One region of the Bacillus sp. z14 (2026) genome, then DNA from elsewhere that is predicted to be linked to it. Evidence: a T-box and tRNA genes for the amino acid it is inferred to sense, from the RefSeq annotation. Region 1 holds a T-box; the other holds one or more tRNA genes.
The links. The T-box of region 1 lies ahead of leuS (leucine--tRNA ligase). A T-box ahead of a tRNA ligase gene usually reads a tRNA of that ligase, here a tRNA-Leu.

Region 1 (7,924 bases):
TATTAAGACTCAGTTTTATTAATATCCCAGTCAATAAACTAAGGACTGTAAAACGCTGCTGGCTTATTCCCTGCATGATTGCAGCTGTAACAGAAAATAAAGCAAATAGAATAGCAACCGGTGCATAAACTTTCAATACTTCTGACCCTAAATCAAGAAATCCATAAAACGATCCATATACGCTCTCAGATAAAACACTGATTCCTACAACTGCCGGTATCAGAATAAACAGCAAAGTTTGGAACGTTTCTGTTAATTGTTGTTTGTATAGCTTCCAATTCTTTTCAACAAACGATTTCGTTACACTTGGAACAATGGACAACGAAAAGGCCGTAGCCAGTGTCATTGGAATAAGGACAAGCTTTTGAGTCGATACATTTAAAACACCAAAAGCCACATCTGTTGTTGCCTTTTCTCCAATTGATACCATCGCTCTGTTAAAAGTAACCGTATCAACTAACTGGAATAGAGGCATAGCCAATCCAACAAAAATAAATGGTATTGAGGAAACAATGATTTCTTTATAGATCTCTTTAAGAGATATATCTATTTCATTTTTACTTTCGCTCAAAAGTTTATCGAGATGACGTTTCCGCTTTTTCCAATACCATAAGAGAACTAGAAATCCGAAAACCGCTCCAATAAAGGCTGAAAATGTTGCCACACTCATAGCCTGTACGACATCTCCGCCCATTAAATTCAGGACAATATATGCACCGCCCAGCAGGAATATAATTCGTGCTATCTGCTCGATAACCTGGGAAACAGCTGTCGGCCCCATTGACTCATTTCCTTGAAAGAACCCACGCAATATACTTTGCGAAGGTACAAGGATCAGAGCAAAGCTAACAGCCCGTATAACCGATGTAACATCCTCAACGGAAAATTTTTGCGTATCCATCATGGCAGCCAATCCAGGGGCGCTAACATACATAATGAGAAAAGCCGTAATCCCCGTTAACATCATTATTTTTCGGCTTGATTCAAACAGCTTACGCCCAACTGCATATTCACCCATTGCATTATATTTGGCCACAAATTTGGCTACCGCGAGGGGAATCCCTCCCGTTGATATACTGATGAAAATCGTATAGGGGATATACGCAAAGCCGTATAACGCCATTCCTTCTTTGCCGACAATTTGATTAAAAGGAATAACATAAAACAATCCGAGTATTTTCGATAAAACCATACCAACTGTTAGAATAAAAGTGCCTCTAATAAGTTTCGATGACATGTAACAATCCCTTTCACTCTTTCCCTTAACCTGTAAGAAATATATTTTCATGAGTCTTTTTGTTTATTTGTTCACTATTCTGTAGTTTACTCTTTTCTATCCTTTTTGACAATTGAACTTCAATTTGTTTACGACTTTTGCCTTATTCATAAAATCACTTATAATAGAACATATTAGCATGTTTTAGAAAAGAGATGGAATAATGAAATACGATGTAATAATTATAGGCGGAGGCCCCTCCGGTTTAATGGCTGCCATAGCAGCTGCAGAAAACGGCGCTTCCACCTTATTAATAGATAAAGGATCCAAGCTTGGCCGAAAGCTGGCCATTTCAGGCGGAGGCCGATGCAATGTCACAAACCGTCTGCCGATTGATGAGATTATCAAGCATATTCCCGGTAATGGCAAGTTCCTGTACGGTGCATTCTCTGAATTTGATAATGAGGGAATCATTTCTTTCTTCAAGAAACTGGGAGTTGAATTAAAAGAGGAAGATCACGGAAGAATGTTTCCAGTTAATGACAAAGCCCAATCCGTTGTGGATGCAATGATGAATCGCTTGAACCAATTGGGTACTGATATACGCACAAACTCACCTATAGCTGATGTTTTGTATGATTCAGGGAAAGTAATTGGCGTTCGGACACAAACAGGCGAAACGATCGAAGCTGACTCCGTTGTCATTGCTGTTGGTGGTAAATCCGTTCCTCACACCGGGTCAACCGGTGATGGTTACGCTTGGGCGGAAAAAGCTGGACATACTGTTACAGAGCTATTCCCAACTGAGGTTCCGCTCACGTCAGCTGAAAATTTTATCAAACAGAAAACATTACAGGGTCTTTCACTTCGCGATGTCGCAATCAGCGTAATGAATCCTAAAGGAAAACCATTAATTACCCATCGTATGGATATGATTTTCACACATTTTGGCTTATCAGGTCCAGGTGTCCTGCGATGCAGCCAATTTGTTGTAAAGGCCCTCAAAAAATGGAATCTTAAAGAGGTCGTTGTCCAAATTGACGCGCTCCCTGATTTAAATGAAGAACAGGTATTCCAACAGATTATTAAAATTATTAAATCGGATGACAAAAAAGCTGTCAAAAACAGCTTAAAAGGTTTAGTGCCTGAAAGATATTTATTATTTTTACTGGAGCGTAACCAGATTGACCCTTCTGCCCAGGGTGCAGTCATCGCCCATGAGAAATGGCGCTCTTTAAGCAAAGATATTAAAAAATTCCCTGTCCGTGTTAATGGAACACTTTCTTTAGAGAAAGCATTTGTGACTGGCGGAGGAGTATCGGTTAAAGAAGTTGAACCAAAAACAATGGCTAGTAAATTCATGAATGGCTTATATTTCTGCGGAGAGATCTTGGACATTCACGGATATACGGGCGGCTATAATATCACTTCAGCTTTGGTAACCGGCCGTTTAGCAGGATTAAATGCTGCAGCAAAGAATAATTTCCTGGCATAAGAAAGGATGGTATAAGTGCAGGATATAGCCCAAACGATAAAAAACAATAAGCTGTTTTCGCCGCTTATTTACATGTTGTTTTTCATCTATTTAGCCATCCTTTCCTATCTTTTGTTTTTTGGATACTATAGACAAGAAGACAGGATAGAATCTTATAATCTTGTTCCCTTTAAAACAATCAATATGTATATTACGTTTGCTGATTACTTCAAATTTAAAATATGGTTTTCGAATCTATTCGGTAATATTATTGCTTTTATGCCATTTGGATTTTTTCTGCCAATCGCCTTTAAAAAGCTGAGAAATTTACTGATTATCACATTTCTGTCCTTCTTGTTTTCTTTATTTGTGGAGACGATGCAGCTTACCTTCCATGTCGGTGGATTTGATGTAGATGATATTCTATTAAATACAATCGGCGGTTTCTTTGGCTACATGGTTTTCAAGCTCATGTATAAGCTTTTCAAAAAACCATTAACCTAATAAGTCCAAACCTAAAAAAAGTGGAGAAACAAGTTTGTTTTCTCCACTTTTTTTACTATATTCAATTGTAATTTTAGCTGTAACGATTGAGTTAGCAAAAATTAAATTCATCAACCTATGGATTATTTCTTAAATGTTCCGTTTCATTTGGGAATAGACTTGTTCCTTGTAAATATGAACTAAGAATTAATTTTACCCACAATGATAACTACTCATTTTTTATAGATAACCATTGCGCTAAAACAATAGATTTGGTCTTCCTCATCCTCTTCACCGAAAGCTGCTATATTATATTTTATATCTACAATGCTATCCTCATCTATTTTTCCGAGAAAATGATTCATCCCTTTTTCCAGATCTTTTTCATGTTCATAATCAAACATTTTTACTTGGATCACGGCAAAGACTCCTCCTGTTTTTATCTATCTTTGCCAGACTTTTATATTTTTATACTATTCAGAATACCATTTCCCCTTGCCAATGCATCATACCGCCCTCCATTGAGGCTGTCTTATATCCCTTCTCCTGCAGAAAATAAGCCACATTTTCACTTCTTACTCCTGCATGACAGATTAGAATATACTCCGTTTCTTTATCAAGCTCATCAAGCCGATCGGGTATTTCTCCCATTCTCATATGAATAGCACCTGGTACCATGCCATTTATAACTTCATAATCCTCCCGTACATCAATGATGGATAATTCCTCTCCATTTTCAATTCTGATCTGCAGCTCTTCCGGTTGGATAATTTTTATTTCTTCCATCTCCATTTTCCCCCTTTATAAAAAAGCCGTCTTACGTTTTAGTAAACGTAAGACGGCCACACTTGTTAGTTTGCAACGATATTTACTAATTTTCCTGGAACAGCAATAACCTTACGGATTGTTTTACCGTCAATTTGCTCCTGGACCTTTCCATTCTCCATTACGATTTTTTCCATTTCTTCTTTCGTAATGCCGGCAGGCACCTGAAGTTTTGCTCTCATTTTACCGTTTATTTGAATGACAATTTCAATTTCATCATCAACCAATTTGGACTCATCATATGCAGGCCATGAAGCATAGGCAAGTGTTTCATTGTTGCCAAGTCTGCTCCAAAGTTCTTCACTGATATGAGGGCAAATAGGTGACAAGAGCTTCACGAATCCTTCCATATATTGAATTGGAAGGATTTCCGCTTTATACGCTTCATTAATAAACACCATCATTTGAGAAATAGCTGTATTAAAGTGAAGTGCTTCCAAATCTTCTGTTACCTTTTTAACCGTTTGATGATAGATTTTCTCAAGGTGAGTATCATTGGATTCAGTGATCTTATCATTTACTGTACCGTCATCGGTAATAAACAATCTCCAAACACGGTCAAGGAAACGTCTGGAACCATCAAGTCCGTTTGCAGACCAAGCAATGGATGCATCAAGCGGTCCCATGAACATTTCATAGAGACGAAGTGTATCCGCACCATGGCTTTCTACGATATCATCCGGATTTACTACATTTCCTTTGGATTTACTCATTTTTTCGTTATTTTCTCCAAGTATCATTCCTTGGTTAAATAGCTTTTGGAAAGGTTCCTTTGTAGGAACAACACCAATATCATACAAGAATTTGTACCAGAATCTTGCATAAAGCAAGTGAAGTACAGCATGTTCTGCTCCGCCAATATACGTATCTACTGGCATCCAATGCTTAAGCTTTTCAGGATCAGCAATCGCGTTTGGATTTTTCGGATCGATATAGCGCAGGAAGTACCAGCAGCTGCCCGCCCATTGAGGCATTGTGTTTGTCTCGCGTCTTCCTTTACGGCCGTTCTCATCTACTACATTTACCCACTCTTCAATGTTGGCAAGAGGAGATTCACCTGTACCTGATGGTTTAATTTCGGTTGTTTTCGGAAGCATAAGCGGGAGCTCAGATTCAGGTACAGCTGACATAGTACCATCTTCCCAATGAATAATTGGGATAGGCTCTCCCCAGTAACGCTGACGAGAGAAGTTCCAGTCACGCAAGCGATAGGTTACTTTCTTCTCACCAATTCCTTGTTCTTCAAGCCATTCGATCATTTTGCCAATTGCTTCTTCTTTATTCAAGCCATTCAAGAATTCAGAGTTTACATGTTCTCCTTCTCCTGCATAAGCTTCTTTTTCAATATTTCCGCCCGCTACAACCTCACGGATTGGCAAATCAAATTTCTTAGCGAATTCATAGTCACGTTCATCATGAGCCGGAACTGCCATAATTGCACCTGTACCATAGCTCATCAATACATAATCAGCAATCCAGATCGGAATCTCTTCCCCATTTGCCGGGTTGATTGCATATGCTCCTGTGAATACACCTGTTTTCTCTTTAGAAAGCTCTGTTCTCTCAAGATCGCTCTTAGATTGAATTTCCTTTTTATACGCTTCAACTGCTTCTTTTTGCTCTGCTGTTGTAATTTTATCCACAAGCGGATGCTCTGGTGACAGGACAGAATATGTTGCCCCGAACAAGGTGTCAGGACGTGTCGTGAATACCGTGTAGGATTCGTTCGTACCTTTAATCTTAAAAGTTACAGATGCTCCCTCAGAGCGTCCGATCCAGTTACGCTGCATATCCTTAATGCTTTCAGGCCAATCCAATTCATCCAAATCCTCAATCAAACGATCTGCATAAGCCGTAATTTTCAAAATCCATTGGCGCATAGGCTTACGGATAACCGGATGTCCGCCCCGCTCACTTTTCCCATCAATAACTTCTTCGTTAGCCAAAACTGTTCCGAGTGCCGGACACCAGTTAACCGGTATTTCAGCCATATAGGCAAGTCCTTTTTCATATAGCTTTAAGAAAATCCACTGCGTCCATTTATAGTACTCTGGGTCGGTTGTATTGATTTCCCTGTCCCAGTCATAGGAGAACCCAAGTGATTTAATCTGACGTGTGAATGTACCGATATTTTTAGCTGTAAACTCTTCCGGATCATTTCCTGTATCAAGAGCATATTGCTCGGCAGGCAATCCAAATGCATCCCAGCCAATTGGATGAAGGACATTATATCCCTGCATACGTTTCATGCGAGATAGAATATCTGTTGCTGTATATCCTTCAGGATGCCCTACATGAAGGCCGGCTCCTGATGGATAAGGAAACATATCCAAAGCGTAAAATTTACGCTTCCCTACATGATCAGTCGTTTTGAATGTTTTGTGTTCTTCCCAATAAGATTGCCATTTCTTTTCAATCTCTACATGATTGAAACTCATCCTAATTCCTCCTACATGGTTCAAAATTGCTGTGCTTAAAAGCTTAAAACAATAAAAAAAGCCACTCATCCCTAATAAGTAGGGACGAGAGGCTTGTTATTAACTTCCCGCGGTACCACCCTGATTGATGCAGTAAATATGCATCCGGCTCGACTCTTTAACGCAGATGTACGGCAAACCTTACTCTTAGTTCAGGCTTGCAACTCCAGGGTGAGTTCATAATGTGTCCTGTTGACTTGCAGCGACCGTCAACTCTCTAAAAAGAACAACAATTACTACTAATCCCTCTCAAAGTTATTCATATGATTCAAAAAATATATACATTCATTGTATGTAAATCCGCTAAAAAGTTCAAGTCAATTTAGACTGTTTTTTCAATCATTGACAAATATAGCATCGATTATACAGGTTTGATAAAAATTTATGTGTGATTGGCGAGGGAAACTGGGGGCTGGATTAATCTCAATTTTGGCCGGATTAATCCTTTATTTGGCTGGATTATGGGCATATCCGGCTCTATTCCTTTGTCGATTGGCTGGATTCCTCTCATTTTGCTGATCTACTCACTCATCTGGCTGAATTAGTCTTTCATCCGGCTGGATTCTCCGCCGCATTCATTATCCCCATAACTCACTTGTATACAAATAAACCAACAAGCACAGCCATATAGACTGTGCCTGCTGGTTTATTTGTATTGCTTTGGATGAACTGTTGCTTTAGTTTGTTGGCCTCCAGATGCTTCGTTCATCTTTTTAGCCTTCTTTATAATATCTTGATCTTCACCAGCCTCGATATCTTGATTATTAATGCCATTACGAGTCTTTTGTTCCGGATTATTATGTTTAGAACGTTTCCGCATAGTGAATACCCCCTTAGCGCCTGCGTACAACCATTGCATGCTGAATATCCTGAACCTGTATTTTCATACGGTTCAACATATCACGCTGTTGATCATTTGCACTGTGATCCATTGCTTCTAACTCATTAAATGAGTTTTCCAATCTGACCAATGCCTCGGTATATCCTGCTTCATTGTAGTGCTCCTGTTTTGCAGACTCCTTATATTGCTCTTCTGCGAATTCAATTGCATTAGTACATCGTTCTATACACTCACCCATGGATTTTCGTGTAGCCAAAGATACCCTCTCCTTTTTTCATTGGATTGGTTTACAAAAGCTCATCCATTATCCATTATGCCCCTTTGAAATTGAAAAGATTAATGATTTTTAAATAGCTGCTAATAATAGTCAATTGGAAAGTATACATCAGCATGGTAAAATGGAGTTTATGTTCTTGAAATCTAAACAGGGGGTTTTTGTAATGAAACAGGTTAACCCTTTTCAATATGCTAGTGACGACAAACGTTATCATACATGGAATTATCATCTCCGCAATCAATTTGGTCACAAGGTATTTAAAGTAGCTCTTGATGGTGGATTTGATTGTCCAAATCGTGATGGCACGGTAGCTTTTGGTGGCTGTACATTT
Region 2 (7,924 bases), on a different contig from region 1:
TTGTTTAATGAAAAATAATGGAATTATTGTTTCTAGAGAACAGCTGATGGAGGATCTATGGTCATCTGATTTATTTGTGGATGACAATACGCTATCTGTTAACATTACTCGACTTCGTAAAAAGATAGAGGCAATCGGTATGGAAAACCCGATTGAAACGAGACGAGGATTGGGGTATATCATGTCATGACATTGTGGGCATTTTTAAAGGAAATAGTCGTTTTTATTACGGTTAATGTTTTTCTTTTTATGACGGTAGCATTATTTTTAGCTTTTATTTCTATACAAAAGGGTGTTATTGTTATAGTCGGGTTATGCTGGTTTGGTCCGCTGCTTACTTCTTATTTTCTTGAATTTATGAAGAAAAAACCTTTTTATGATGGGGTAATAGAAAATGTTGAAAATCTTGATCAAAAATATTTGCTATCTGAAATTATGGATGAGCCTGATTTTTTAGAAGGAAAGATTTTATATGACATTTTACGGACGAGTGACAAGCAGGTGCATGAATATGTCAACCACTACAAGACTATGCAATCGGAATACCAAGAGTATGTTGAAGCGTGGGTCCATGAAATTAAGACACCGATTGCATCTAGTAAGCTAATAATTGAGAATTATCAAGGTGGTCCGATTGTTGGCTTAACTGAGGAATTAACGAAGATTGAGGATTATATTGAACAGGCCTTGTATTATGCGAGAAGCAGCAGTGCCAGCAAGGATTATATTGTGAAGGAATTTCGTTTAAAAGAATGTGTTTCCAAAGTAATTAAGCGAAATGCAAAAGCGTTTATTCATAAAAAGATTCAGCTTAAGTTATCAGAGATAGATGATGTGGTCTATAGTGACGAAAAGTGGGTTGAGTTCATAGTGAATCAAGTAATCATTAACAGTATTAATTATTGTTATAAAGAAAATAGTTTCATCTCTATTTATACGACTAATCATGAGCATAATCTTATACTTCATATTGTTGATAATGGCATTGGTATTGATGAAAAGGATGTCGGAAGAGTATTTGAAAAAGGATTTACAGGAGAAAATGGACGCATATACAGAAAGTCAACAGGCATCGGTCTATATCTTTGCAAAATGTTGGTAGATAAGCTGCATTTAGGGATTACGATCAAATCACAGAAGGATGTAGGAACCGAGGTAAATATCATTTTCCCGAAAAGTAAATTGGTTTTATTAGAGTCTTGAGAGAAAGGCTCTTTTTTATTACGAAAATAAGATTATTAATGATTTGTGGTATGAATTTGTATGGTGGTTTTCGCCATTAATCTCCAGTGCAAGTTTCAAAAATGTAAGGTTTATGCAACCAACTTCAATATTTGTATTGCTGTAGGGGGGATATACTAAAAGCATAAAAGAGAGGAGAAGGTTGTTATGAATACAGTTCTGGAAGTAAAAGATATAGAAAAATACTATGGTAATAAAGGAAATGTGTCAAAAGTCATTAATCATATAAGTTTTGATGTAAAACCAGGGGAATTTGTTGGTATTATGGGTCCTTCAGGCAGCGGGAAAACGACACTGTTGAATTGTATTTCTACAATTGATCATGTAACAACGGGTCATATTCATATAAATGGTCAGGATATTACGACATTAAAGGCTGGAAAGCTTGAGAAGTTCCGCCGGGATGAGCTAGGATTTATCTTTCAGGATTTTAATTTGCTCGATACATTAACAACGTTTGAAAATATCGCGATCGCTTTAACGATACAAGGTCGTAAGCCGGCTGATATTACAAAGCTAGTAAATGAAGTTGCCGATAAATTAGAGATTACGGCGGTATTAAATAAGTTCCCATATCAACTGTCGGGTGGACAAAAACAACGTGTTGCTTCAGCCCGAGCAATTGTAACGAACCCGTCATTAATTCTCGCTGATGAGCCGACAGGAGCACTTGACTCAAAATCTGCCCGATTACTGCTAGATTCATTTGAGAAATTAAATAAGGAGTTGCAGGCTACAATTTTAATGGTCACACATGATGCGTTTACAGCAAGCTATGCACATCGGATCTTGTTTATTAAAGATGGGGAAATTTTTAATGAACTGGTGAGAGGTGATGATACGAGGAAAGAATTTTTCGGCCGTATCATTGAGGTGGTAACACTTCTCGGAGGTGACACGAATAATGTTATTTAAATTATCTGCTCGCAATGTGAAGAGAAGCTTCAAGGATTATGCAATTTATTTCTTAACATTAACATTTGCAGTCTGTATATTTTATAGCTTTAATTCGATTTCAGCTTCGGCAGCTATGTCTAGTTTAAGTGCCAGTCAGTCGGAAACGATTCAATCGATAACACAATTAATTTCAATAGTATCTGTTTTTGTTTCGATTGTGTTAGGGTTTCTGATTTTATTCGCAAACAATTTCTTAATCAGACGACGAAAAAAAGAGCTCGGAATTTATATGACGCTAGGTATGAGTAAATATAGTATATCGTTAATAGTTGTAATGGAAACACTTTTTATAGGTGTTTTATCGTTAATGGCCGGATTATTACTGGGAATATTTATATCTCAAGGATTGTCCGTTCTAGTGGTTTCGTTATTTAAGGCAGATATGACTAAGTTCGAAGTCGTCTTTTCCAGTGAAGCGATGTTCAAAACAATGAGCTATTTTGGGATTATCTTTCTGTTCGTTATGATCTTTAATAGTTTAGTGATTTCGAAGTATAAGCTCATCGACTTGCTAACAGCCGCTAGAAAAAATGAAAGCCTGAAGATCCGAAAAATATCAACATCAATCGCGTTCTTTGTTTTATCCTTCATTACTCTTGGGATCGCTTATACTGTTATTTTAAAGTATGGTTTAACAGAAAGTTTGACTGTCACGTGGACCTGCGTTGGACTGGGGTCACTTGGAACGTTTTTGTTTTTTATGTCTCTTTCTGGATTTGCTCTTAATATGCTGCAAAGAAATAATACTATATATTTTAAAGGCTTAAATATGTTTGTTCTACGCCAAATAAGCAGCAAGGTAAATACAACCTTTGTATCCATGACTATCATTTGCTTAATGCTCTTTTTCACAATTGGTGTTTTATCAACAGGATTTAGCATAAAGACGGCGGGAGAAAAACAGCTTGTAAATCAAGTGCCGTATGATGCAACATTCTACCTGTATGGAAAAGAAGATACGCAAATAAAGAATATAGATCAAGCGATTGAAATATTGGGTATGGACTTGGATGAGATGGGTGAAAATAGTTCCTTTGAATTATATGAAGCGGATTCTACGTATAACGAATTATTGCGTCCTTTTGCAAATGCAGAGTTAGAACAATACTTTGATATGGCAATCTCTCGTAAAAAAATCTTATTGATGAAAGAATCTGATTATGTAAAGCTTTTGCAAATGCAAGACATTGAACCGAAAAAGTTTAATAAAGGAGAAGTACTCCTCATATCAGATGATGAGACTTATTTTGATGCAGTGAATGCCTATATTAAAGAAAATCAGTCCATTCAATTGAACGCTATGGATTATACGATTGTTAATCGTCAAGTAGAGTACGTACAATATATAAATGATTATCCAGGAAGAGTTGCATTTACCGTGATTGTTCCAGATCAAGCTATTGAAGGTATGACACCTAATATGTCACTGTCTAATGTTAATTACAGTAGTAATAGTCAAGTAAATGAAGACGAGCTTTATCATTTAACTCAAAATGAAGAAGTTTATTCTAAATATGGTTTTTATGTCAACGTAATGACTAAGCAAATGTTGTATGACCAAAGTATTGGATCGTCTACAATGATTGTCTTTATTGGTATTTATCTTGGGATTGTGTTCCTCATTTCAAGTGCAGCTGTACTGGCGCTTCAGCAGTTATCTGAAGCGAGTGATAATATGGAGCGCTATAGCATGCTAAGAAAAATAGGTGTAACAAGTAAGGAAATTAACAAGGCGATATTCGGTCAGGTATTTATTTACTTCATGATGCCATTGTCTTTAGCAATCATCCATTCGATTTTTGGAATTAAAGTGGTCAATCAGGAACTTCTGATGATGGGTCAACCTTCCGTTTTCATACCGGCTTTGTTTACGGCGTTAATTATGATTATTGTATATGGCGGTTATTTCATAGCAACATATTCAGGGTACAAGCGCATTGTGAAAAATTAAAAGAGAAGCTGTGTCAAAAATGAGTTGTTTTGGCACAGCTTTTTTACTGTTTAAATTAGAGCTTGTAGGTGATTTTAAATTGCAAAATTTACTGTTTCAGAACGAATATCTGAATCTATGGGGAATCATACTAGTAAAAGGAATAATGGTTCGAGATTATTAGTAGTGTAATTGAATAATTGAAAAACATCTGTGAAGAGACTATGGGTTTTATTTAAAATAGTCAGAAATAATAGCGCTTGTGAGGCGCGGTTACCTCAAATGAAAGATAAAAGTTTAAAATAGCCCGCCCGTAAAACGGGTGGGCTATTACAGTATCAGATGTGTTAAAAGAAACTGGGCCCTTATCTTTGATATTGAGTCAGCCATTTTAACGTTTCTTCTATTATTTCATCCTGCTGTTCTTTTGCTGAAATCGTGGATTTTCCGTCTCCATCTTGCGTTCCATACATTCCGAATTGGGCATGGTTTCCGCCTTTAACCTCATATAAAGTTGCTTCAGACGAAAGCAAATGTTTTGTATCAGCTATTTTATCAGTTGTCGTTAACCCATCAAACTCGGCATACAGGGAGAGGATGGGGAGGTCAGTTTCTGAAAAATTATTGGAATCGCTCGGATAGGAACCCAATAAGATTAAACCTCTTACATCTTCGAGATGATCGTATGCATAAGATGCTGCGGCTACGCCGCCAAGTGAATGCCCGCCTACATACCAATTCGTTATATCACTGAACTCATCTATAATTAGATCCGCCTGATTAATATCGAGTATGGCAAAGTTCAGGTTAACTTTCGGGACAATCACCAAATAACCTTTATCCGCTAAACCCTGGGCATAGTAGCTATATGCTTCAGGCTCTACTTTTGCACCAGGATAAAGAATGATCCCGCTTTTTGGTTTTTCTATTGGTTCGAACACAAGCCAGTTTTCTTCCGTCTGAATGTCATCTAGATTTATGTATGATGTAACTTCTTCTGATGCTTTGTACGTTTGTTGGGACCAAAAATAGAAGCCGGTAAGACCCAACACAAAAATAATCAATAATATACCTAAGCTAATAGTAATAATCTTCTTCATAAAATGCCTTCTTCTCTTTCATAAATGATATACAATTTCAATTTTAGCATAAGAGCTTCTAAGCTATGTATAAATTCTTTCTAAAGCATAAAGCAGGTAATTCGGTTTCTTAATCAAGTAAGAATTGTAAGTCTACATCGTTCGCTGAATCGAAGCGCAAGGCAAACGCCGGTTTTTTCACCAATTTTATAGATGTGCCGGAGCAAGCAATCACTAAGGTGTTCAACACCATCATGGAAAGCAGAGTGATGCATCTGTTTGTTTTTGTAAAAAGAAGGTGCCATAGTAAAACAGCTATTTGAAGGCGAAATATCTGAGGCCTTCCCGCTTTGGTTTTGAAGGAGCATCCGAATGTCATTGCCATCGCCGAGAAGCTACGCTTGGAGGAACTACCATGATTTAGTAGAATAAAAGAAAATAAGCCGGGTGGGGGAATGTTCCCGACGGTCTCTTTGGAGGGGAATGACATGGTTGGCGTAAAAACGGTGAATCTTGACGGTGAAGAAATCTATATTTTTAATAGTGCGATATATATATTGGAAACTTCATCCGGATTTTCATTGGAGCTCGACATCATTGTGAGCGAGGTTGCCTTAAAGAAATATCGCAGTCGCGAGAGCATTATCGCTGAAATTGAGCTGAGCGATAGTCGAGTAATCAGCTCATTCATGTACATAAAATCAATTCCTGGCCGTCTACCGCAGTTGAACTTGAATTGCGTGATCGATGATCCCTTTGAGCACCAGGGCATTGACCATATCGATGAGAACCAGATTGATTTTCCAGACATTGATAAGGGGATTTCCCTTGCCGACATCAGGAAAGTCGAGATGCCTGATGAAAAGATCACCCTTAAGCTTACGCTGCCAATTGACCAGGTCGAATGGCTTCGTGGAAAAACATCAAAAGAACTCAAACAGATATTCAAAGCAATTATCTATGACCAGATGAATTAAATATATCTACATATTTTAAAGAAAATACACGGCAACTTTTTGGTTTTTGATATCAGAATCATTAAAGGCATTGTTAAGTAGGTAAAAGTTAATTGGAAAAGCGAGTAAAAATCTCTAAAAGCTAAAATTCAATTTATTAGATCTTCAAAAGTTAAATGGAGAAGATAGGAGATTTTTTATACTAGAATTGGTATCTATATTTCTAATGGTGCTGGGAATATCACTCTTTCCGTTTCAAACAGTAAAATGATAGTTATGTCTTCTAAGATAATTTGAAAATAAAAGGGATATTAAGGATCTTGAGTTGTTTATATAGCTATAAACAAGGGCTCTAACACCGTATAAAAGAACCTGTATTCCTGTGTAGGATAAATGCATTCATAGATGTTTAATCTTTTTGATATAGGAAGAAAAATAAATTAATATTTCCATATATTTCTTATTGAAATATAGATAAATACAGATTAAAATAATAAAGCAGTCAACGAGAGAGTTTGAAATTAATCAATTAGAAGCTCGAGGATTGCAGGTTTGAGTCCTTCATGGCTTACCATCTATAAACATGCGGGTGTGGCGGAATTGGCAGACGCACCAGACTTAGGATCTGGCGCCTTACGGCGTGGGGGTTCGACTCCCTTCACCCGCACTTATTATGCGGAAGTAGTTCAGTGGTAGAACACCACCTTGCCAAGGTGGGGGTCGCGGGTTCGAATCCCGTCTTCCGCTCCAATGCCAAGTGATATGCCGGGGTGGCGGAATTGGCAGACGCACAGGACTTAAAATCCTGCGGTAGGTGACTACCGTGCCGGTTCGAGACCGGCCCTCGGCACTAGTTTTTGCAGAATGCGCCCGTAGCTCAATTGGATAGAGCGTTTGACTACGGATCAAAAGGTTAGGGGTTCGACTCCTCTCGGGCGCGCCATTTTTTTGCGGGAAGTAGCTCAGCTTGGTAGAGCACTTGGTTTGGGACCAAGGGGTCGCAGGTTCGAATCCTGTCTTCCCGACCATTTTCATAACAAAATGGGGCCTTAGCTCAGCTGGGAGAGCGCCTGCTTTGCACGCAGGAGGTCAGCGGTTCGATCCCGCTAGGCTCCACCATGACTAATTTAAACCCAAGACTAATTTAAACCCAATAGGATTTTGGTTTTGGCGGTGTAGCTCAGTTGTTTAGAGCATACGGATTATAATCGTTCTGTCATAGATTCGAGTCCTACAAGGTTTATTATATATATGGAGGAATACCCAAGTCTGGCTGAAGGGACCGGTCTTGAAAACCGGGAGGCGGGTTAAACCGCGCGGGGGTTCGAATCCCTCTTCCTCCGCCATATATTATCTAAAGCAATAGTTATAGCGTTGCGGGATGGAGCAGTCTGGTAACTTGTAAGGTTCATAACCAGAAGGTCGTAGCTTCAAATACTATTCCCACAATAAATGGTCCGGTAGTTCAGTTGGTTAGAATGCCTGCCTGTCACGCAGGAGGTCGCGGGTTCGAGTCCCGTCCGGACCGCCATATATTATCTAAAGCAATATTTATAGCGTTGCGGGGTGAAGAAGTCTGGTAACTTGAAGGGTTCATAACGCGAAGGTCGCAGCTTCAAATATTATTCCCACAATAAAATGGTCCGGTAGTTCAGTTGGTTAGAATGCCTGCCTGTCACGCAGGAGGTCGCGGGTTCGAGTCCCGTCCGGACCGCCATTTACATAATGAAGTTGGCTCAGTAGCTCAGTCGGTAGAGCAA

Region 2: it encodes a tRNA-Leu, which carries the amino acid that the T-box ahead of leuS (leucine--tRNA ligase) is inferred to sense. The anticodon was not compared.

What each region holds. Positions count from the first base shown of each region.
Region 1 covers NZ_JBZFQK010000005.1:208,797-216,720, forward strand. The annotation lists gene AC4G3O_RS16135 (putative polysaccharide biosynthesis protein) at 1-1,237, opposite strand, end outside; gene AC4G3O_RS16140 (BaiN/RdsA family NAD(P)/FAD-dependent oxidoreductase) at 1,440-2,711, shown strand; gene AC4G3O_RS16145 (VanZ family protein) at 2,727-3,194, shown strand; gene AC4G3O_RS16150 (sporulation protein Cse60) at 3,407-3,592, opposite strand; gene AC4G3O_RS16155 (rhodanese-like domain-containing protein) at 3,651-3,959, opposite strand; gene leuS (leucine--tRNA ligase) at 4,025-6,436, opposite strand; T-box leader at 6,514-6,737, opposite strand; gene AC4G3O_RS16165 (glycogen biosynthesis protein GlgD) at 7,122-7,295, opposite strand; gene AC4G3O_RS16170 (YtzC family protein) at 7,309-7,572, opposite strand; gene mnmL (tRNA modification radical SAM protein MnmL/YtqA) at 7,757-7,924, shown strand, end outside.
Region 2 covers NZ_JBZFQK010000002.1:1,006,413-1,014,336, forward strand. The annotation lists gene AC4G3O_RS10925 (response regulator transcription factor) at 1-190, shown strand, start outside; gene AC4G3O_RS10930 (sensor histidine kinase) at 187-1,203, shown strand; gene AC4G3O_RS10935 (ABC transporter ATP-binding protein) at 1,390-2,157, shown strand; gene AC4G3O_RS10940 (FtsX-like permease family protein) at 2,147-4,150, shown strand; gene AC4G3O_RS10945 (alpha/beta fold hydrolase) at 4,495-5,229, opposite strand; gene AC4G3O_RS10950 (hypothetical protein) at 5,697-6,185, shown strand; tRNA gene AC4G3O_RS10955 (tRNA-Leu) at 6,750-6,831, shown strand; tRNA gene AC4G3O_RS10960 (tRNA-Gly) at 6,840-6,914, shown strand; tRNA gene AC4G3O_RS10965 (tRNA-Leu) at 6,929-7,014, shown strand; tRNA gene AC4G3O_RS10970 (tRNA-Arg) at 7,031-7,107, shown strand; tRNA gene AC4G3O_RS10975 (tRNA-Pro) at 7,116-7,192, shown strand; tRNA gene AC4G3O_RS10980 (tRNA-Ala) at 7,208-7,283, shown strand; tRNA gene AC4G3O_RS10985 (tRNA-Ser) at 7,418-7,510, shown strand; tRNA gene AC4G3O_RS10990 (tRNA-Asp) at 7,619-7,695, shown strand; tRNA gene AC4G3O_RS10995 (tRNA-Asp) at 7,805-7,881, shown strand.